Regions from separate parts of the Streptomyces sp. NPDC048254 genome, predicted to be linked through region 3. Evidence: riboswitches for the same ligand, from Rfam matches in the RefSeq annotation. Region 3 holds a riboswitch; each other region holds the start of a gene.
What was found. Region 3 has a riboswitch for cyclic di-AMP ahead of ACGFZQ_RS41480 (M23 family metallopeptidase). Riboswitches for the same ligand answer to the same signal wherever they lie in the genome.
Positions count from the first base shown of each region.

Region 1 (6,844 bases), on a different contig from region 3:
TCTGGTCGGAGTCGGCGACCAGCGCCACCCGCTCGAGGAAGGCGGACAGCCCGGCCGGCGCCTCGCCCTCCCCTGACTCCTGCTCGAACTCCAGCGCCACGGAGGCGAGCTCCTGGAGGTTCTCGATCCGGGTCTCGTCCTGCGGATCGGTGGAGGCCTGCAACTCGGCGAGATAGCCGGTGCGTTCCAGGATCGCCTCCAGGACGGTGGCCGGTCCGGCGCCGGACTCCACGACCGTACGGAGGTCCTCCATCAGCGTGTTGAACCGCTTGACCGCGTTGGTCGACCGCGCGGCCATGCCGTACGCCTCGTCCACGCGCTTGAGCGCCTGGGGGAAGCTGATCTTCTCGCGCTGGGCGAGGGCGTCGATCATCGCCTCCGCACGGTCGCCGATACCGCGCTTGGGGACGTTGAGGATCCGGCGCAGCGGGACGGAGTCCTCGGGGTTGGCGAGGACCCGGAGGTAGGCCAGGACGTCCCGGACCTCCTTGCGCTCGTAGAAGCGGACACCGCCGACGACCTTGTAGGGCAGGCCGACCCGGATGAAGATCTCCTCGAAGACACGGGACTGCGCGTTGGTGCGGTAGAAGACGGCGACATCGCCCGCCTTCGCCTCGCCCGCGTCCGTCAGACGGTCTATCTCGTCGGCGACGAACTGCGCCTCGTCGTGCTCGGTGTCGGCGACGTAGCCGGTGATCTGCGCGCCCGCGCCCGCGTTGGTCCACAGGTTCTTCGGGCGGCGGGACTCGTTGCGCTCGATGACCGCGTTGGCGGCGGAGAGGATCGTCTGCGTGGAGCGGTAGTTCTGCTCCAGGAGGATCGTCGTCGCGTTCGGGTAGTCCTCCTCGAACTGGAGGATGTTGCGGATCGTCGCGCCCCGGAAGGCGTAGATCGACTGGTCGGCGTCGCCCACCACGCACAGTTCGGCGGGCGGCAGGTCCTGCTCGCCCGGCGGCACGTCCGCCTCGTGCGCACCGGTGCCGACCAGCTCGCGCACCAGGGCGTACTGGGCGTGGTTGGTGTCCTGGTACTCGTCGACCAGGACGTGCCGGAAGCGGCGGCGGTAGTGCTCGGCGACGTCCGGGAAGGCGCGCAGCAGGTTGACGGTCGTCATGATCAGGTCGTCGAAGTCGAGGGCGTTCGCCTCGCGGAGCCGCGACTGGTACATGGCGTAGGCCTGGGCGAGGGTCTTCTCGAAGCCGTCGCTCGCCCGGGCGGCGAAGTCCTCCTCGTCGACCAGCTCGTTCTTCAGGTTGCTGACCTGGGCGCTGAACGACTTCGGCGGGAAGCGCTTGGGGTCGAGGTCCAGGTCGCGGCAGACCAGGGCCATCAGACGCTTGGAGTCGGCCGCGTCGTAGATCGAGAAGGAGGAGGTGAAGCCGAGCTTCTTGCTCTCCCTGCGCAGGATCCGCACGCACGCGCTGTGGAAGGTCATCACCCACATCGCGTTCGCGCGCGGGCCGACGAGGTGCTCGACGCGTTCCTTCATCTCGCCCGCGGCCTTGTTGGTGAAGGTGATCGCGAGGATCTGCCCCGGGTGCACCTGGCGTGCGCCGAGCAGGTGCGCGATGCGGTGGGTGAGCACCCGCGTCTTGCCGGAACCGGCGCCGGCCACGATCAGCAGCGGGGAGCCGGCGTGCACGACGGCCGCCCGCTGGTTCTCGTTCAGCCCCTCCAGGAGCGCGGCCGGGTCCAGGGCCGGGCGGGCGGCGCCGTCACGGTAGTAGGCGTCCCGGTCCGGGGGCGCGTCGAACTGCCCGCCGAACAGGTCGTCCGGAATCGGCTCCGGTACGTGCTCGTCCTCGGGCGGCGGCGGGGGTTCCTCCTCGTGGCCGCGCGGGGACTGGAGGCTCGCCAGGAAGCTGTCGTCAAAGAGGCTGCTCATCGCTCTCCGAGTCTAGGGCGCCCCACTGACAACCGGTCCCCACCCCGGAAAGTCACCCCGGTCACCCGCCAGAATCGGCCCCTCACGGTCAGCGATCACGCGTCGTGAGCACGGGTGCTCCCGTCAGCCGAGAGTACGGACCACTCGACCGCACCGGACAAGTAACCCCATACCATCCCTGATCAACCGATCCGACCGATCCGCAACACCAAGGTCACGAAAATGTATCGGGCATATCGCACATCAAACTTCACACAGCGCACACGAGTTGGCTAGCGTGCCGGGCAGGCCGTACGACCCCCACCGGCGAACGTCGCCGGGCCGCACGGCCTCCGCCGAATCCAGGGTGCCGCCGCGCATCCGGAACCGGGGACCCACACCGAACCTTGGGGTGAATCGGTCCCGACTTCCCACCGGGGAACGGACCGTAGGGCAACCCTTCCGAACCACCCGCCCGAACCCGACAGCTAACTCGGTAGGCGGAGCATGGAAGGAGTCGCCCCCGTTGGCGTCGCACCGCAAGTCGCGTCCGTCCGCAACGCGCGTAGCAGGCATACGCACCCCCGCCCTGGCCACCGCCGCCCTCACCTCCGTGGCCCTGCTCTCCCAGACGGCCAACGCCGCACCCCCCGAGGACGGCAAGCCCAGCCTGGAGGAGGTCGAGAAGAAGGTCGACGCCCTCTACCGGCAGGCGGAGTCGGCGACCGAGAAGTACAACGCGGCCAAGGAGAAGACCGGCAAGCAGCGCAAGCAGGTCGACACCCTGCTCGACGACGTCGCCGAGCGCACGGACCGGCTCAACAAGGCGCGTGAGGAACTGGGATCGTTCGCCGCGGCCCAGTACCGGACCGGGGCCAGTGCGCCCGACACGGCGACCTTCCTGCTCGCGGACAGTCCTCAGGACTACTTCGACCAGACGCAACTGATGAGCCGGCTGACCTCGCGCGAGAAGGACGCGGTCGACGACTACACCACACAGCAGTCCGCGACCATGGCGAAGCGGCAGGAGGCCGCCAAGAGCCTGGAGACGCTCACCGAGACGCAGGACGACCTCAAGACCGCCAAGTCCACCGTCCAGACGAAGCTGACCTCCGCGCGGGAGCTGCTGTCGCAGCTGACGGCCCAGGAGAAGGCACGGCTGGCGGAGATCGAGCAGAAGCAGCAGGCCGAGGCGGCACGCAAGGCGGCGGAGCTCGCGAAGCAGCAGGCGGCGGCCGCGAAGCAGGAGGCGTCGTCTTCATCGACGTCGACCTCCAGCGGCTCGTCGTCCTCGTCGTCCTCGTCGTCCTCCTCCGACTCGTCCTACGGAACGAAGGCCGCCAAGGCGATCGCCTTCGCCCGCGCGCAGATCGGCAAGCCGTACGTCTGGGGCGCCACCGGCCCCGGCTCCTACGACTGCTCCGGCCTCTCCCAGGCCGCCTGGAAGGCCGCGGGCGTCTCGCTGCCGCGCACCACGTACGACCAGGTGAACGCCGGCACCACCGTCTCCCTCACCGACGCCCAGCCCGGCGACCTGGTGTTCTTCTACGACGACGTCAGCCACGTCGGCATCTACATCGGCAACGGCATGATGATCCACGCCCCGAAGCCCGGCGCCTACGTCCGGGAGGAGTCGATCTACTACGGGGGCGAGTCGATCATCCACAGCGTGGTGCGACCGGCCTGAGAGGCGCGGACACACACGCGCGCATTTCGTGCCGCACGCGCGCGTGCCCCGCTCGCACGGCCGGTGAAGGTCCCTAGCATCGGCGGCATGTCCGGCATTCCACCTCTTCACGCCTGGTGGGCGCGGCGTCCGCCGACGGCCGGGGCCGCTGCGCGTTACGACGTACGCCGCTGGGCGACGGCGTTCCCGATGGGGATGACGGCCGCGGCGATGCTGTCGGCCACGGCGATGCTGTCGGCCGCGGCGGTGCTGTCGGTCGCGGCCGCCGTCGGCGTCCCGTGGCTGAAGTGGCCGGGGCGGGTCCTGGTGTGGGTCGCGGTGGCGGCCTGGCCGGCGGTGGCCGCCGGCGCGGTGGCGGTCACCCGCGACGCCCTCAGGAAGGCTTCCTGAGGATCACGTCCACAGCACGGCGATGAAGATGTTCACCATGGTCAGCAGGCCCACCAGGCCGAAGGCACCCTTCTCCACCTTCTCGTCGTCCCGTTTCACATAGACGAGCCCGAGGATCACGATCAGCAGCGCGAGCTTCACGCCGATCTTGACGGTGTTGACGTGGTGGTCGTCGGCCTCGTTGAGGCCGACCAGGATCACACCGGTCGCGAGCATGGTGAACGCGCCGTGCAGCATCCCGGGGATGAACCGGGCCGTGCCCTGGCCCATCGCCTTCATCTGGGTGAGGAAACCGCCGAGGAGCGCGGCGATGCCGATGATGTGCAGGCCGACGAAGAGATGGATGAGTACGCCCATGGCCCCGGAGCCTAATCAGGGCCCCCTGGAGCACCGGGCACCGGCCCCTCCCTCGGCGCCCGCCGCCGCTCGCCCCACGGCATCGCATATATGCACCCCATAGCACCCCGCGCGCCCTGCTCGCCCCGGAACCGCCGCTTCGGTCATCCCGCCCCGTGAAGCCGACGGCTCCGGACCGGAATCCCGGTCACATACCGTCGGGTAACGATCCGGTCACACCAATTCCGCGCATCGCGTTACCAGGCCGACACACTCCGGCCTAGCGTCCTCCCCCAGGTGACCGACTCCCCACCGCCGCCCGGGCCAGGGGCGGCAGTCGGACACCACCGCCGAGAAAGTCCGGCGGCGGCCCGCTCCCCTGTGCGGGCCGCCGCCGGACGCGCAATCCGCACCCCCGCGGCCGTATGCGCGCTCCCCCTGGCGTGTGTACGGACGACACGGCGGTCGTACGAAAGGACGTGAACAGTCCAGGTGGCAGCGCACCGCAAGCCCCGACAGCGCTCGCTCAGCGGCAATACGGCACGCACGGCCGCCACCCTCGCCCTGGCGGGCGCGGCCACCGCGACGGGCTTCGAAGGGACCGGACACGCCGAGCCGCAACTGACACCGGCGCAGGTGAAGGCCAAGGTGGACCAGCTGTACCAGGAGGCCGAGGCGGCCACCGAGAAGTACGACGGGGCGAAGGAGCAGGCCGACACGGCCCAGCGACGGGTCAAGGCGCTCCAGGACGAGACCGCCCGCAAGCAGGAGAAGCTCAACTCCGCGCGGGACGCCCTCGGTCTGGCAGCGGCCGCGCAGTACCGCGACGGCGGTATCGATCCGGCGTGGCAGCTGGCGCTCTCCAGCGATCCCGACCGCTACCTGGACAACGCCGCGTTCGCCGAACGGGCCGGTGCCGTACAGGCCGGCGCAGTGGCGCGGGTGCGCCGGCAGCTGCGGGAGATCGAGCAGTTGCGTGGCGCGGCGCACATCGAGCTGGCCTCGCTGCGGTCCCGGCAGGCCGAGCTGAAGCAGCAGAAGACCACGGTCACCGGCAAGCTCGACGAGGCCCGGCAGCTGCTGGACCGGCTCTCGCCCCAGCAGCGGGCGGCGGTCACGGCGGACGGCGCCTCTTCACGCGCGTCCCGCTCGGCCACCGGCGCCCGCGCCCCCCTGTCCCCGGGCGGCGACACGGCCTCCGACTCCCGTGCCGCGGCCGCCGTGGCGTACGCCTACTCCAAGCTCGGCAGCCCCTACGTCTGGGGCGCGACCGGCCCCAACGCCTTCGACTGCTCGGGGCTCGCCCAGGCCGCCTACCGCTCCGCAGGCATCTCCATCCCCCGCACCACCTACGCCCAGATCAACTCCGGCCGCCGCGTCTCCCGCTCCGAACTCCAGCCGGGCGACCTGGTGTTCTTCTACTCGGGCATCAGCCACGTGGGCATCTACATCGGAAACGGCCAGATGATCCACGCCCCCAATCCGTCGGCCCCGGTACGGATCGCCCCCGTCGACGAGATGCCGTTTGCCGGGGCGACGCGGGTCGTGTGAACCCCGCCGCCCCGGCCTTCGCGGACATCCGAACCACCCCGGCGCCGCCTCAGACCAGGCGGCGCGCCGTCGCCCAGCGGGTCAGCTCGTGCCGGTTCGACAGTTGCAGTTTCCGCAGCACCGCCGACACGTGGGACTCGACCGTCTTGACGGAGATGAACAGCTGCTTGGCGATCTCCTTGTAGGCGTAGCCACGCGCGATCAGGCGCAGGACCTCCCGCTCGCGCTGGGTGAGGCGGTCGAGGTCCTCGTCGACCGGCGGGGCGTCGGTGGAGGCGAAGGCGTCCAGGACGAACCCGGCCAGCCGCGGGGAGAAGACGGCGTCGCCCTCCTGCACCCGGAAGATCGAGTCCACCAGGTCGGTGCCGGTGATCGTCTTGGTGACATAGCCGCGGGCACCGCCGCGGATCACGCCGATCACGTCCTCGGCCGCGTCCGACACGGACAGCGCGAGGAAGCGCACCGGCCGTTCGGCGTCCGCCGTCAACGGGGCGCACCGGCGCAGCACTTCGACCCCGCCGCCGCCCGGCAGGTGCACATCGAGGAGGACCACCTCGGGCCGGGTCGCGGTGATCACCGTGACCGCCTGGTCGACGTCGGCGGCCTCGCCGACCACCTCGACACCGGTCTGCTCGGTCTGGCCGATCTCGGCCTGGACACCGGTACGGAACATCCGATGGTCGTCGACGAGGACCACGCGCACCCGACGCCCGGCCTTCTCCGTGCCTTCCGCCGGGCCGTTCGCCTCGGTCGCGTCGCTCATGACGTCTTCTCCGCCCTCTCCATCTCCAACTCGACCTCCGTGCCGCCGCCCGGCACGGACCGCAGCCGTGCCGTGCCGCCGTGCCGCTCCATACGGCCGATGATCGATTCTCTGACACCCATGCGGTCGGCGGGTATCGAGTCGAGGTCGAAGCCGGGACCGCGGTCGCGGACGGACACGAAGACCGTCCTGCCCTCGACTTCGGCGTAGACCTGGACGGCGCCGCCCTCGCCACCGTACTTGGCGGCGTTGA
Region 1 is NZ_JBICZJ010000002.1:284,842-291,685, reverse strand. It holds gene pcrA (DNA helicase PcrA) at 1-1,885, opposite strand, end outside; cyclic di-AMP (ydaO/yuaA leader) riboswitch at 2,209-2,382, shown strand; gene ACGFZQ_RS06610 (NlpC/P60 family protein) at 2,391-3,551, shown strand; gene ACGFZQ_RS06605 (hypothetical protein) at 3,639-3,941, shown strand; gene ACGFZQ_RS06600 (hypothetical protein) at 3,945-4,298, opposite strand; gene ACGFZQ_RS06595 (NlpC/P60 family protein) at 4,770-5,828, shown strand; gene ACGFZQ_RS06590 (response regulator transcription factor) at 5,878-6,591, opposite strand; gene ACGFZQ_RS06585 (PspC domain-containing protein) at 6,588-6,844, opposite strand, start outside.
Region 1: it holds a riboswitch for cyclic di-AMP, as region 3 does, so the genes downstream of both, ACGFZQ_RS06610 (NlpC/P60 family protein) here and ACGFZQ_RS41480 (M23 family metallopeptidase) in region 3, are expected to answer to the same signal.

Region 2 (6,844 bases), on a different contig from region 3:
GGACACCGCCTACAAGAACTTTGAAGCCATCTCCGGAAGAAGGGGCGTGTGGAGGAGGCCGAGGAACTCTTCCGGGAGGCGGCCACCCTGGGAAGCGGAGACGCCGCGTTTCGGCTGGCCGACCTGCTGAAGGAGCGGGGGGACGAGAGCCAGGCCATGTGGTGGTACCGGAAGGCCGCTGAGCGGGGCGACTGCTTTGCCCAGAAGCTCCTGACCGAGCACGCACCCGATACCGTCAAGGAGTGACCCACCAGCCCGCCCCCGACGGCACCACCCACCCCGACGGCGCCCCCGCCCCCGACCTCTTCACCTGGGAGTTCGCCGCCGACCCCTATCCCGCCTACGCCTGGCTCCGGGAGCACGCACCCGTGCGTCGCACCCGGCTTCCCAGCGGGGTCGAGGCCTGGCTGGTCACCCGCTACGCCGACGCCCGGCAGGCGCTCGCCGACCCCCGGCTGTCCAAGAACCCGGCGCATCACGACGAGCCCGCGCACGCCAAGGGGAAGACCGGGATCCCCGGGGAGCGCGGGGCCGAGCTGATGACGCATCTGCTGAACATCGATCCGCCGGACCACACCCGGCTGCGGCGGCTGGTCAGCAAGGCGTTCACGCCGCGCCGGGTGGCCGAGTTCGCGCCCCGGGTGCAGGAGCTGACCGACCGGCTCATCGACGGGTTCGCGGACCGGGGCGAGGCCGACCTCATCCACGAGTTCGCCTTCCCGCTGCCCATCTACGCCATCTGCGACCTGCTGGGCGTCCCGCGCGAGGACCAGGACGACTTCCGGGACTGGGCCGGCATGATGCTGCGACACACAAAAGCAGCGCACGGCGGAGGGCCGCGGGGCGGGGTCGCGCGGTCCGTGAAGAAGATGCGCGGATATCTGGCCGAGCTGATCCACCGGAAGCGGGAGGCGCTGTCCGCCGAGCCGGCCCCCGGCGAGGACCTCATCTCCGGGCTCATCCGTGCCTCCGACCACGGCGAGCACCTCACCGAGAACGAGGCCGCCGCCATGGCCTTCATCCTGCTGTTCGCCGGCTTCGAGACGACCGTCAACCTCATCGGGAACGGGACGTACGCCCTGCTCACCCACCCGGAACAGCGCCGCCGCCTCCAGGACTCCCTGGCCGCGGGCGAGCACGGGCTGCTGGAGACCGGGGTGGAGGAACTCCTGCGCTACGACGGGCCGGTGGAGCTCGCCACCTGGCGGTTCGCCACCGAGCCGCTCGGTATCGGCGGGCAGCGCATCGCGGTCGGCGACCCGGTCCTCGTCGTACTCGCCGCCGCGGACCGGGACCCGGAGCGGTTCGCCGAGCCGGACACGCTCGACCTGGCACGGCGGGACAACCAGCACCTGGGCTACGGCCACGGCATCCACTACTGCCTCGGCGCCCCGCTCGCCCGCCTGGAGGGGCAGACCGCGCTCGCCACCCTCCTCACCCGCCTCCCGGACCTGCGACTCGCGGTGCCGGAGAGCGAGTTGCGCTGGCGCGGCGGCCTCATCATGCGCGGACTGCGCACGCTCCCCGTGCAGTTCACCCCCGCCGGCCGATGAGCAACACCGACACCCGCCTGGCCCCCCACCGACACCCGCCCGGCGCCCCGCACGGCCCTTCACCGGCAAAGATGACCAGCGTTCAAGTCTGTGATCTTCACGTGATCTGCGCGGCATTAACTTGTGACAAGTGATCGTCTGCCTATACGTTCACCCATCAGTGCGGCGCCCCAGCGGGACCCGTCGCGCCGGTCACCGCTGTCGCTCGAAAGGTTTCCGCATGCTCTCCGGGAACGGTCGTCACCGTCGCCCCCGTCAGGCTCCGGCTCTCCTCGTCGCGGCCGGCGTGACCGGCTCGGCCATCGCCATCCCGCTCCTCGGCGCGGCGAGCGCCAACGCGGCCGACGGCAACACCTGGGACAGGGTGGCCGAGTGTGAGAGCGGCGGCTCCTGGAGCATGGACACCGGCACCGGCTACTACGGCGGCCTGCAGATGTCCCAGGACGACTGGGACGAGTACGGCGGCCAGCAGTACGCCGGCACGCCGGACCAGGCGAGCCGTTCGCAGCAGATCGCGGTCGCCGAGAAGATCCTCGCCGACCAGGGCACCAAGCCCTGGCGGACCTGTGCGCTGATCGCCGGGCTCTCCTCGGACGACGCCTCGGTGAACGTCGACCCGGGCCTCGGCGGATCGGACGACGCGTCCGGCTCCTCCGACTCGTCCTCCGGGCTGTCGGATTCGTCCTCTTCATCTGGTTCATCGGATTCATCTGGTTCATCGGATTCGGGCTCGTCCGACTCCTCGTCGGATGCCTCGGGCGCCACGGACTCCGACTCCGCCACTCCGTCCCCGGGTGCGAGCGACGGCTCCGGCAAGGGCACCCCTGCCGACTCCACGAAGGCGGACAAGTCGGGATCCAAGGGCTCCGATGCCTCGAAGGTGAACGAGAACCCTGTCGTGCCCGAAGCCGACGACTCGGACAATTCCTGGCAGACGGGCAGTTCTTGGGATCTGGTCGACACGGGGGCCGTCGGCAGTGGCGGCAAGCACCGTGGCGGCTCGGCGGACGAAAGTGTGACAAACGGTCAGAGTGTGACTTCTTCCGGCCGTCATGCCTCCCGGGACGCCGGCACCTACACCGTCCGGGACGGTGACACTCTCGCCTCCATCGCCGACTCCCTTGGCCTCGACGGCGGATGGCGTGCGCTCTATGCCGCCAACAAGGCGGACATCGGTGCCGACCCGAATGACATCGCCCCCGGTCAGACCCTGAAACTCAGCAGCGAAACGGACGAAAAGTAGCGGGAGTTGACATCTCAGGTCGCCCTACTTGGCAGTTAAATGTCCGTTTTGGTGAAAGTGTGGGATGAGTCTCAGAAGCCCTGATCATCTTTGAAATTCACCTGATCGCCTGTTTACGGTCAAGGCCGCTCGTCACCACGAGCCCCGGCCGTCGCAACGCCGAGTCCTGCCAGCGACTCCCCGGGAACAGTCGTCGCGTCAAGCGCCGTAGGCAGGAGCGGGGGACCCAAGGTAAGTGCCGGGACCGGTAGTTGAGGCTGCCGTGTCCGGCTCGGGGTGAAGCCGCGCACCGTGAGGTGTGCGGCCGGGCAACTCAACCGGCCCGAACCCGACAGCTCACCTCGCAGGCGTCGGTGAGGGGATCCGTCATGCTGTTTTCCGGCAAGGGCAAGCACCGTCGTCCGTCCAAGGCCACCCGCGCCGCCGCACTCGCCGGTGTCACCGGTGTCGCCATCGCCGCACCGCTGATGGCCTCCGGCACCGCCTCCGCCGCCACCGCCTCCGAGTGGGACGCCGTCGCCCAGTGCGAGTCCGGCGGCAACTGGGCCATCAACACCGGCAACGGCTACTACGGCGGTCTGCAGTTCTCCGCCTCCACCTGGGCCGCGTACGGCGGCACCCAGTACGCCGCGCAGGCCAACCAGGCCGGCAAGGCGCAGCAGATCGCGGTCGCCGAGAAGGTCCTCGCCGCGCAGGGCAAGGGCGCCTGGCCGGTCTGCGGCACGGGCCTGTCCAGCGCCGCCTACACCGGCAGCAGCGCCGGCTCCTCCAGCTCCTCGTCGAGCGGCGGCACCAGCAGCCGTACGACCGACACGCAGGCCGCCTCCCGCTCCGCCGAGCGTCCGGCCGCCAAGAAGACCGTCACCACCCCGACCGGCAAGAAGGTCAAGAAGGGCGACGGCGAGTACAAGGTCGTCAAGGGCGACACGCTCAGCTCGATCGCCGAGAAGCACAAGGTCAAGGGCGGCTGGCAGGCGCTGTTCAAGCTGAACAAGGACATCGTCGACGACGCCGACTTCATCTACCCGGGCCAGCAGCTGCACCTGAAGTAGGTCTCAGGAGAGGCGCCGCGAGTACTACGCGGCGCCCAGCTGAACCACAGCGTCCACACAGCCGTGGTCCCCATAGTGAGGACCACGTGAGGGCCGCCCCCGTCCCCCACGGGCCCCCGCTCCGGTGCGTTCTCCCCCCGTACGCACCGGGGCGGGGTTTCTCTTTGCGGCCTCTCGCGGTCTTCTTCTTGACCCGCTCTTCTTCCGTTCTTCATCGGGACCCCCTTTGTTCCGCGCGTGAACAATGAGTACCGTCTGTGTGTCCACGGGTCGGTCGGTCGTGACGGCCGACGGCCCTGGGACGGTTAGGCTCTAGTCGCAAGGCTGAGCAAGGGCCGACAAGGTCCGCGTGCGCCCGCACAACCAGCGTCACATCCCAAGAAGGAGATGCTCGTGCCGTCCATCGACGTCGTCGTAGCCCGGGAAATCCTGGACTCCCGAGGCAACCCCACGGTCGAGGTCGAGGTCGGCCTCGACGACGGCAGCACGGGTCGTGCCGCCGTCCCGTCCGGCGCCTCCACCGGTGCCTTCGAGGCCATCGAGCTCCGTGACGGCGACCCCAACCGCTACCTCGGCAAGGGCGTCGAGAAGGCCGTCCTCGCCGTGATCGAGCAGATCGGCCCGGAGCTGGTCGGCTACGACGCCACCGAGCAGCGCCTGATCGACCAGGCGATGTTCGACCTGGACGCCACCGACAACAAGGGCTCGCTCGGCGCCAACGCCATCCTCGGCGTCTCCCTCGCCGTCGCGCACGCCGCCTCCGAGGCCAGCGACCTCCCCCTCTTCCGCTACCTGGGCGGCCCCAACGCGCACCTGCTGCCGGTGCCGATGATGAACATCCTCAACGGCGGCTCGCACGCGGACTCCAACGTGGACATCCAGGAGTTCATGATCGCCCCGATCGGCGCGGAGTCCTTCTCCGAGGCGCTGCGCTGGGGCGCCGAGGTCTACCACACCCTCAAGAAGGTCCTGAAGTCGAAGGGCCTGTCCACCGGCCTCGGCGACGAGGGCGGCTTCGCCCCGAACCTGGAGTCCAACCGCGCCGCGCTCGACCTCATCCTGGAGGCGATCAAGCAGGCCGGTTACGTCCCCGGTGAGCAGATCGCCCTTGCGCTCGACGTCGCCGCGTCCGAGTTCTACAAGGACGGCAAGTACGAGTTCGAGGGCAAGTCCCGCTCGGCCGCCGAGATGACCGAGTACTACGAGGAGCTCGTCTCCGCGTACCCGCTGGTCTCCATCGAGGACCCGCTGTTCGAGGACGACTGGGCCGGCTGGAAGGTCCTCACCGACAAGCTGGGCGACAAGGTCCAGATCGTCGGCGACGACCTCTTCGTCACCAACCCGGAGCGCCTGGCCCGCGGCATCGAGGACGGCGCCGCCAACGCCCTGCTCGTCAAGGTGAACCAGATCGGCTCGCTCACCGAGACCCTGGACGCCGTCGAGCTGGCCCAGCGCAACGGCTTCAAGTGCATGATGTCCCACCGCTCCGGCGAGACCGAGGACGTCACCATCGCCGACCTCGCCGTCGCCACCAACTGCGGCCAGATCAAGACCGGCGCCCCGGCCCGCTCCGAGCGCGTCGCCAAGTACAACCAGCTGCTGCGCATCGAGGAGATCCTCGACGACGCCGCGGTGTACGCCGGTCGCAGCGCCTTCCCGCGCTTCAAGGGCTGACCCGTCAGGGGCCGCTGACCCGTTAAGGGTCAAGGCTGCGCCAGTCGTACGTACGTCCCCGTACCGGTCCCGTACCGTGTGCGGGGACGTACGCGCGTGTGAACGGGAGGCGGGGACATGGCCGTGAAGGACCGGGACCGGTTCTCCACCGCGACCAGGCTGAAGCTGCTCGGCGAGCAGACGGCGGCCCGGGTCTACCGCTCCCAGACCAAGCGGCAGGCCCGCCGCTCCCGGCTCACCGGCCGCGCCGCGCTGCTCGCGATCGTGCTGTGCACGATGATCGTCGCGCTCGCCTATCCGATGCGGCAGTACGTCTCCCAGCGCGCCGAGATCGCCGACCAGGAACGCCAGCAGGAGCAGGCCCGGCAGCGGGTCGAGCAGCTGCGGGACGTCAAGGCCCGGTGGCAGGACGACGCGTACGCCGAGCAGCAGATCCGGGAGCGGCTGCACTACGTGATGCCGGGGGAGACGGGGTACATCGTGATCGACCCCGCTGCCGCCAAGCAGGCGCACGCCTACCTCGGGGCGGCCGACCGGCCCTGGTACGCGAACGTCTGGGACGGCGTCGACAAGTCCGACGCGTCCGACCAGTGAACCGACAGAAAGCCACACAGAACACAGTCATGCAAACGCCTCCGCCCTCCACTCCGCGCACCGAGCCGACCGACGCCGACGTCGAGGCCTTCAAGCAGCAGCTCGGGCGGCCGCCGCGCGGGCTGCGGGCGATCGCGCACCGGTGCCCGTGCGGGCAGCCGGACGTCGTGGAGACCGCGCCGCGGCTGCCGGACGGCACGCCGTTCCCGACGCTGTACTACCTGACGTGCCCCAAGGCCGCGTCCGCCATCGGCACCCTGGAGGCCAACGGCGTGATGAAGGAGATGACGGCGCGGCTGGAGAGCGACCCGGAGCTGGCGGCGGCGTACCGGGCCGCGCACGAGGACTACATCCGGCGCCGGGACGAGATCGAGGAGCTGACGGGGTTCCCGAGCGCCGGCGGGATGCCGGACCGGGTGAAGTGCCTCCACGTGCTGGTGGCGCACTCGCTGGCGGCGGGGCCCGGCGTGAACCCGCTCGGCGACGAGGCGATCGCCATGCTGCCCGAGTGGTGGGCCAAGGGGGCGTGTGTGGTGCCCTCCGCAGAGAACTGACCCTCGGCCGAGGTCACGTACAGAGTGAGGAACACCCAGCCATGACCCGCGTCGCCGCCATCGACTGTGGCACCAACTCCATCCGCCTGCTCGTCGCCGACGCGAACCCGGAGACCGGGGAACTCGTCGACCTGGATCGGCGGATGATGATCGTGCGGCTCGGGGAGGGGGTCG
Region 2 is NZ_JBICZJ010000010.1:149,569-156,412, forward strand. It holds partial or broken gene ACGFZQ_RS27475 (helix-turn-helix domain-containing protein) at 1-43, shown strand, start outside; gene ACGFZQ_RS27480 (hypothetical protein) at 49-246, shown strand; gene ACGFZQ_RS27485 (cytochrome P450) at 243-1,553, shown strand; gene ACGFZQ_RS27490 (transglycosylase family protein) at 1,774-2,796, shown strand; cyclic di-AMP (ydaO/yuaA leader) riboswitch at 2,990-3,161, shown strand; gene ACGFZQ_RS27495 (transglycosylase family protein) at 3,165-3,848, shown strand; gene eno (phosphopyruvate hydratase) at 4,236-5,522, shown strand; gene ACGFZQ_RS27505 (septum formation initiator family protein) at 5,640-6,116, shown strand; gene ACGFZQ_RS27510 (DUF501 domain-containing protein) at 6,146-6,670, shown strand; gene ACGFZQ_RS27515 (Ppx/GppA phosphatase family protein) at 6,712-6,844, shown strand, end outside.
Region 2: it holds a riboswitch for cyclic di-AMP, as region 3 does, so the genes downstream of both, ACGFZQ_RS27495 (transglycosylase family protein) here and ACGFZQ_RS41480 (M23 family metallopeptidase) in region 3, are expected to answer to the same signal.

Region 3 (6,844 bases):
AGCGTGTGCTGGGTGTGCAGGACCTTGGCGCGCAGGTAGCGGACGTTGTGGGCGGTGCGGAAGACACCGGTCGGGACGCGGTCGCGGACGGTGACGCCGAGGTCGCGCAGCTGCTCGGCCTTGTCGGGGTTGTTGGAGAGCAGGTCGAGCTCGGTGACGCCGAGAGCGGCCAGCATCTGGGCGGCGGCGGTGTAGTCGCGGCCGTCCTCGGGGAGGCCGAGGGCGGCGTTCGCCTCGTAGGTGTCGAGGCCCTGGTCCTGGAGGGCGTAGGCGTCGAGCTTGTTGTAGAGGCCGATGCCGCGTCCCTCCTGGCGCAGGTAGAGCAGGATGCCACCGCGCTCCGAGATGCGCTCGACGGCCTCGCGCAGCTGGGGTCCGCAGTCGCAGCGGGCCGAGCCGAAGACGTCGCCGGTCAGGCACTCGGAGTGCAGCCGGACCAGCGGGAGCGTGCCGGGGGCGGGATCGCCGAGGACGACGGCCAGATGTTCCTGGCCGTCGGTGAGGCCATGGAAAGTGACGAGGTCGGAGTTGACGCTGTAGCCATCGGTGAAACGCAGCGGAACCCGGACGCGGGCGCGCTGGGTGGCGGCGGGGAAGTCTGGCATCGGGTTCTCCTGTGTCCGGGTGGAGGACGGTAGCGGCCTCTGCTTCAGATTTGAAGCAGATCCACGGCTGGAACCCTATCCATGTTTTAAATTTGAAGCAACAGGATTCCGCGGGAATATCCGCGAGGTCTCACGGCGGGCCGGGGCCTTACGAGGGACCCGAACAGGGCGACGACCGCCGCCGCCAGGGAACCTCGTCGGAGGTCGGCCGCGGGGTCGTCGCGTCACCCTCCAGCGCCCGCGCGATCACCGAGCTGATCTCCTCCAGCTGGGTCACCTGCTCGGCGGAGAGATGGTCGAACACCGCCGCCCGTACCGTCTCCACATGCCCCGGCGCGGCACGCTCCAGCACCGCCAGGCCCTCGTCGGTCAGCAGCGCGAAGCTGCTGCGTTTGTCCCACTGGCAGTCCTCGCGCCGGATCAGCCCGTCCTTCTCCAGCCGGGTCACCGCGTACGTCAGCCGGCTCCGGGTGATCTTCGACTTCTCGGCGAGGTCGGTCATGCGGAGCTTGCGCTCCGGCGCCTCGGAGAGACTGACGAGGATGCCGTAGTACAGATGCGGCATGCCGGCGTCCTGCTGGAGCTGCCGGTCCATCGCGTCGTCCAGGAGGTGCGTCGCCGAGACGTAGGCGCGCCAGGCGCTCTGCTCCTTCGGCGTCAGCCAGCGAGTCGTCATGCAGCCAGTGTAGGTTTGTTTCAAAGTTTAACCAAGCCTGCCCGTCGCCCTCGGGAGTGAGCACGTCCGATGCCGTACCCCTACGTCCTGCTGTCCGCCGCCGTCTCCCTCGACGGCTACCTCGACGACACCGGCCCCGAACGGCTGCTGCTCTCGTCCCCGGCCGACTTCGACCGCGTCGACGAGGTACGGGCCGGCGTCGACGCGATCCTGATCGGCGCCGGCACCATCCGCGCGGACAACCCGCGGCTCCTGGTCAACGACCCCGGGCGGCGCGCGGCCCGGGTCGCCGCGGGCAGGCCCGAGTACCCCCTCAAGGTCACGGTCACCGCGACCGGCGACCTTGACCCGGACGCGAAGTTCTGGCACACCGGCGGCGAGAAGGTCGTGTACACGACGGAGACGGGCGCGGCGCGGATCCGGGGCCTCGGTATCGCCGCGGACGTCGTCTCCCTCGGCGCCGACCTCGACTGGCCCGCGCTGCTGACGGATCTACGCGAGGCGCGGTCGGTCGGCCGGCTGATGGTCGAGGGCGGCGGCACCGTCCACACCCAGCTCCTCCAGCAGGGCCTGGCCGACGAACTCCAGCTGGTCCTGGCCCCGCTCTTCGTCGGCGACCCGAAGGCATCGCGCCTGTTCGGCCCGGGCGGGTACCAGGCCGGGCGGCTGCGGCTGCTGGAGAGCCGCCGTATCGAGGACGTCGTCCTGATGCGGTACGAGCCCACCGCGCCCGGCGCGGGTGCGACGGCGTCCGCCGCGGACCGGCACTGGCTGCGGCTCGCCTGCGAGCTGGCGGCGGACTGCCCGCCCTCTGGGACCGCGTTCAGCGTCGGCGCGGTGGTGGTCGCGGCCGACGGCACGGAACTGGCCCGTGGCCACTCCCGGGAGGCCGGTGACCCCGTCGTCCACGCGGAGGAGGCGGCCCTGGCCAAGATCCCCCCGGCCGACCCCCGGCTGGCCACGGCCACCGTCTACACCAGCCTCGAACCCTGCACCCACCGCGCCTCCCGGCCGCACCCCTGCGCCGAGCTGATCCTCCGGGCCGGGGTACGGCGGGTGGTGACGGCGTGGCGCGAGCCGGACACCTTCGTCGAGGCGGCCGACGGGACGGGGATGCTGCGGGAGACGGGGGTGGCGGTGCTGGTGCTGGACCAGTACGAGGACCTGGCGAAGACCCCGAACGCGCACCTGCTGGGCTGACCTCCCTCAACCCGTGTGACTCTCCCCCTTCGGATGGCGTATGCTGGTGTCAACGACGCGGGGTGGAGCAGCTCGGTAGCTCGCTGGGCTCATAACCCAGAGGTCGCAGGTTCAAATCCTGTCCCCGCTACTGAAGAATCAGGGCCGGAATCCAAGAACGAGGATTCCGGCCCTGAGTCGTATACCGGGTCCTATACCGGCACGTGTTCCACATCACATCCGTCCGCACTCATCCGCCCGGCCCACACCACTCGCCGCCGCTCGCTCGCAACCGCAAACCTGGACGGACACGCATTGGACACCTGGGACATATGGGGAGTCGCACCGTGGCCCCTGGAGAGGCGCAGGAGGACGGGTCCGCAGCCGTCCGCACCCTGGCCCGCTTCCTGCCCGTCCTGCTGATCGTCGCCGGCGTCTGCTACGACTTCCTCACCCCGAGGGCCTTCACGGCCGTCCCGTTCTTCACGGCCGCCCCGCTGATCGCCGCGCCCCTCACCTCGCTGCGCACCACCGTCCTGACCGGCCTCGCCTCCTTCCTCGCCGCCTACGCCGTGCACGCCCGCTTCGACTTCGGCCCGAACGTCGACACGGTCACCGAGGTCCTCACCGTGGTCACCGTCGCCGCCCTCGCCGCCGGCATCAACCGGATCGTGCGCCTCGGTGACCAGCGCCTGGCCTCCGCCCGCGAGATCGCCGAGGCCGCCCAGCGGGCGGTCCTGCCCGAGCCCGCCGAGCGGATCGGCGGCTTCGAGATCGCGGCCCGCTACGAGGCGGCCCAGGAGGGCGCCTTCATCGGCGGTGACCTGTACGCGATCCAGGACACCCCGTACGGCGTGCGGCTGGTCGTCGGCGACGTCCGCGGCAAGGGTATGGGTGCGGTCGCCGCCGTCGCCGTGGTCATCGGCGCGTTCCGGGAGGCCGCCGAGCAGGAGGCCACGCTGGAGGCGGTGGCGGGGCGGCTGGAGCGGGCGCTGGCCCGCGAGGGCGTCCGGCGCGGCGGCCTCGACGCGGTCGAGGGGTTCACCACCGCCGTACTCGCCGAACTCCCGCGCGGCGACGGCACGGTGCGGGTCGTCAACCGCGGCCATCCGCCGCCCCTGCTGCTGCACGGCGACGGCAAGGTGTGCCCGGTACGGGGGCCCGAGGCCGCGCTGCCGCTCGGGATGGCCGAGTTGGGGGCCTGGCCGGACCGGGCCGCCGAGCACGCGTTCCCGAGCGGGGCCACGCTGCTGCTGCACACCGACGGCCTCTCCGAGGCGCGGGACGCGCACGGCCGGTTCTACGACCCCGAGCGGCGGCTGGCCGGCCGTGTCGTCACCGCCCCCGGCGCGCTGCTGGCCCGGCTCGCGGCCGAGGTGCGCCGGCACACCGGCGGTGGCATGACGGACGACATGGCGCTGCTCGCCGTACGACGGCCCTGAGCGCGATCACCCCGCCGTTCTGGGGATTGTCACCCTCGGTGCGCGGACGACCGCCCTCCGCATAACGTCTGAGTCACCATCAAAACGCGTGTGACTCCTGAGCTGGACAGAACGCAGGGTCAAGTCGACCGTTTTTGACCGTTCATGGCGGTTAAGTCCAAGCTTTGAAAGCTTAATGATCAAGGCGAACAGCTTGGAATCTGGCAGCCGGGTCTATTAACGTTCGATAACGCAGCGCGGTCGTCCCAGCCGTCACCCGCGACGGCTCCGCGCGCACGCGCCGAATCCCGCAAGGGAACCGGGGAACCACCACCTTGGGGTGAATCGCACGGCTGCCGCCGGGTACGAAACGGCCGGTATACGCGCGTAGGAGACCTTCCCGCTCCGAACCCGTCAGCTAACCCGGTAGGCAGCGGAAGGAAAGGAGTGCGCCCGCGTGGCGTCCAACCGGCCTGCTCCGACAGCCCCGTTCGTGCCCAGCCAGCGTCAACCCGAGACCTTCGGCTACGGCGCCTACCGCACCGACGAGGGCCCCTGGGAGGAGTGGAACCCCACCGAGGAGTCCCTCGCCCCGGTACGCGGCCGGCACCGGGTCGCCAAGCAGCGCGGCGGCGGACTCGCCCGCAGCTCCACGGTCCTCGGCGTCGGCGTCATCGCCGCCGTCGGCGCGGGCGGCATGGCCAGCGCCAACACCGGCAAGCCGCCGGTCTCCATCTCCCTGCCCGACCTGCCGTCCTCCGTCGACTCCCTGCTCGGCGAGGACGGCGGCCACCAGGCCGTCCAGACCGCGCTCAGCAGCGTCACCACGACGACCGCCACCGACTCGGACTCCTCCGACTCCTCGGCCGACGCCGGTGAGGCGCTGCGCAGCCGGATCATCGCCCAGGCCGAGCAGCAGCAGACCCAGCTCGACGTCAAGGCCACCGCCAAGGCCGTGGCCGCCGCCGACAAGGCGGTCTCCGACGCGGAGGCCAAGGCGGAGAAGGCGGCGGCCGCCAAGGCCGCCGACGCCAAGGAGCAGGCGCAGGCCGCCGAGAAGGCGCAGGCCGAGCAGAAGCGGCTCGCCGCGCTGGCCAAGCAGTACACGCTGCCGGTCGTCTCCTACACGATCACCGGCACCTTCGGGCAGGCCGGCTCGATGTGGGCCTCCGGCTACCACACCGGGCTCGACTTCGCCGCTCCCACCGGCACGATCATCAAGGCCGTGCACAGCGGCACCGTCACGGAGGCCGGCTGGGCCGGCTCGTACGGCTACCGCACCATCCTCACCCTCGACGACGGCACCGAGCTGTGGTTCTGCCACCAGTCCTCGATCGGCGTCAAGGTCGGCCAGAAGGTCGCCACCGGTGACGTCATCGGCCGCGTCGGCGCCACCGGCAACGTCACTGGCCCGCACCTCCACCTGGAGGTCCACCCCGGCGGTCAGGCCACCGGCATCGACCCGATGACCTGGCTGCGCGGCAAGGGCCTCAACCCCTGACGGACCCCACTGATCCCCGGCGGCCCTGACGACAACCCCCCGACGTCAGGGCTGCCGGTTCGGTGTGTCCACGGGCCCCGGGTGCATTCCGCTTTTACGAGAACTTCGCGTTGCGTCGGCATGGGCGCACCGGCAGCCGGTGTTGAACTGAGGCATGACGCCTTCTTCCGGTTCTTCCGGTTCTTCCGCTTCCCGCTCCCTCCGTAAGCTCGGCTCCTCCGACCTGGAGGTCTTTCCGCTCTGCCTGGGCGGCAACGTCTTCGGCTGGACCGCCGACGAGGCCGCCTCCTTCGCCGTCCTCGACGCGTACACGGCCGCCGGCGGCAACTTCGTGGACACCGCCGACTCGTACACGGCCTGGATCGAGGGCCACAAGGGCGGCGAGTCCGAGACCGTCATCGGCAAGTGGGTCAAGGCGCGCGGCAACCGCGACGACGTCGTGATCGCGACGAAGGTCAGCCAGCACCCCGACTACCCGGGCCTGTCGGGCGCCAACATCAAGGCCGCCGCCGACGCGTCCCTGCGCCGCCTGGGCACCGACTACATCGACCTGTACTACACCCACTTCGACAAGCCCGAGATCCCGGTCGAGGAGATCATCGGCGCCCTGGACGAACTGGTGCGGGCGGGCAAGGTCCGGCACATCGCCGCCTCCAACATCACCGCCGAGCGGCTCCAGGAGTCCCTGGACCTCTCCGACCGCGAGGGCCTCGCCCGGTACGTCGCCCTCCAGCCCCACTACAACCTGGTCTCCCGCGACACCTACGAGGGCCCCCTCCAGGAGCTGGCCTCCCGCACCGGCCTCGCGGCGGTCCCGTACTTCTCCCTGGCCGCCGGCTTCCTCACCGGCAAGTACCGCCCCGGCACGACGGTCGACAGCGCCCGCGCGGGCCGCGCTGCCCAGTACCTGGAGACCGAGCGGGGCCGGCAGGTCCTGGCCGCCCTGGACGAGATCGCCGAGGCCCACTCCGCCCCGGTCCCCACGGTCGCCCTGGCCTGGCTGGCGGCCCAGCCCACCGTCACGGCCCCCATCGCCTCGGCCCGCACCCTGGACCAGCTCCCGGCCCTGCTGGGCGTGGCGGACCTGGAGCTGACGGAGCAGGAACTGACCCGGCTCACGGCGGCTTCCGCCTGACGGCCGCTTTCCCGCCAGGGCCTGTGCGGCGGATCAGGTCGCAGGAGAACAACGGCACATCATCAGCGCCGGTGAGTCCCGCGTCTGCGGCATGATCTGCCGGACAGGCCCTAACCCGGCCCTAACCCCGGTACGGGTTGTAGGACGGATACGGCACAGCCGCCCCGTACCACCCGGGTGCCCCGTAGGCCGGTGGCGCGTAGCCCGGCCAGCCGTTCGGGGCGGCTGTGCGGGCCGCGTAGTCGAGGGCGGGGCGGACCAGTTCGCGTCGGCTGCGCAGCTCCGTCAGCAGCTGCCGCTCCCGCACCACGAAGTCGGCGCCCGCCC
Region 3 is NZ_JBICZJ010000020.1:192,559-199,402, forward strand. It holds gene ribA (GTP cyclohydrolase II) at 1-605, opposite strand, end outside; gene ACGFZQ_RS41460 (MarR family winged helix-turn-helix transcriptional regulator) at 754-1,281, opposite strand; gene ACGFZQ_RS41465 (dihydrofolate reductase family protein) at 1,351-2,481, shown strand; tRNA gene ACGFZQ_RS41470 (tRNA-Met) at 2,538-2,611, shown strand; gene ACGFZQ_RS41475 (PP2C family protein-serine/threonine phosphatase) at 2,793-3,902, shown strand; cyclic di-AMP (ydaO/yuaA leader) riboswitch at 4,171-4,331, shown strand; gene ACGFZQ_RS41480 (M23 family metallopeptidase) at 4,339-5,382, shown strand; gene ACGFZQ_RS41485 (aldo/keto reductase) at 5,537-6,517, shown strand; gene ACGFZQ_RS41490 (PrsW family intramembrane metalloprotease) at 6,639-6,844, opposite strand, start outside.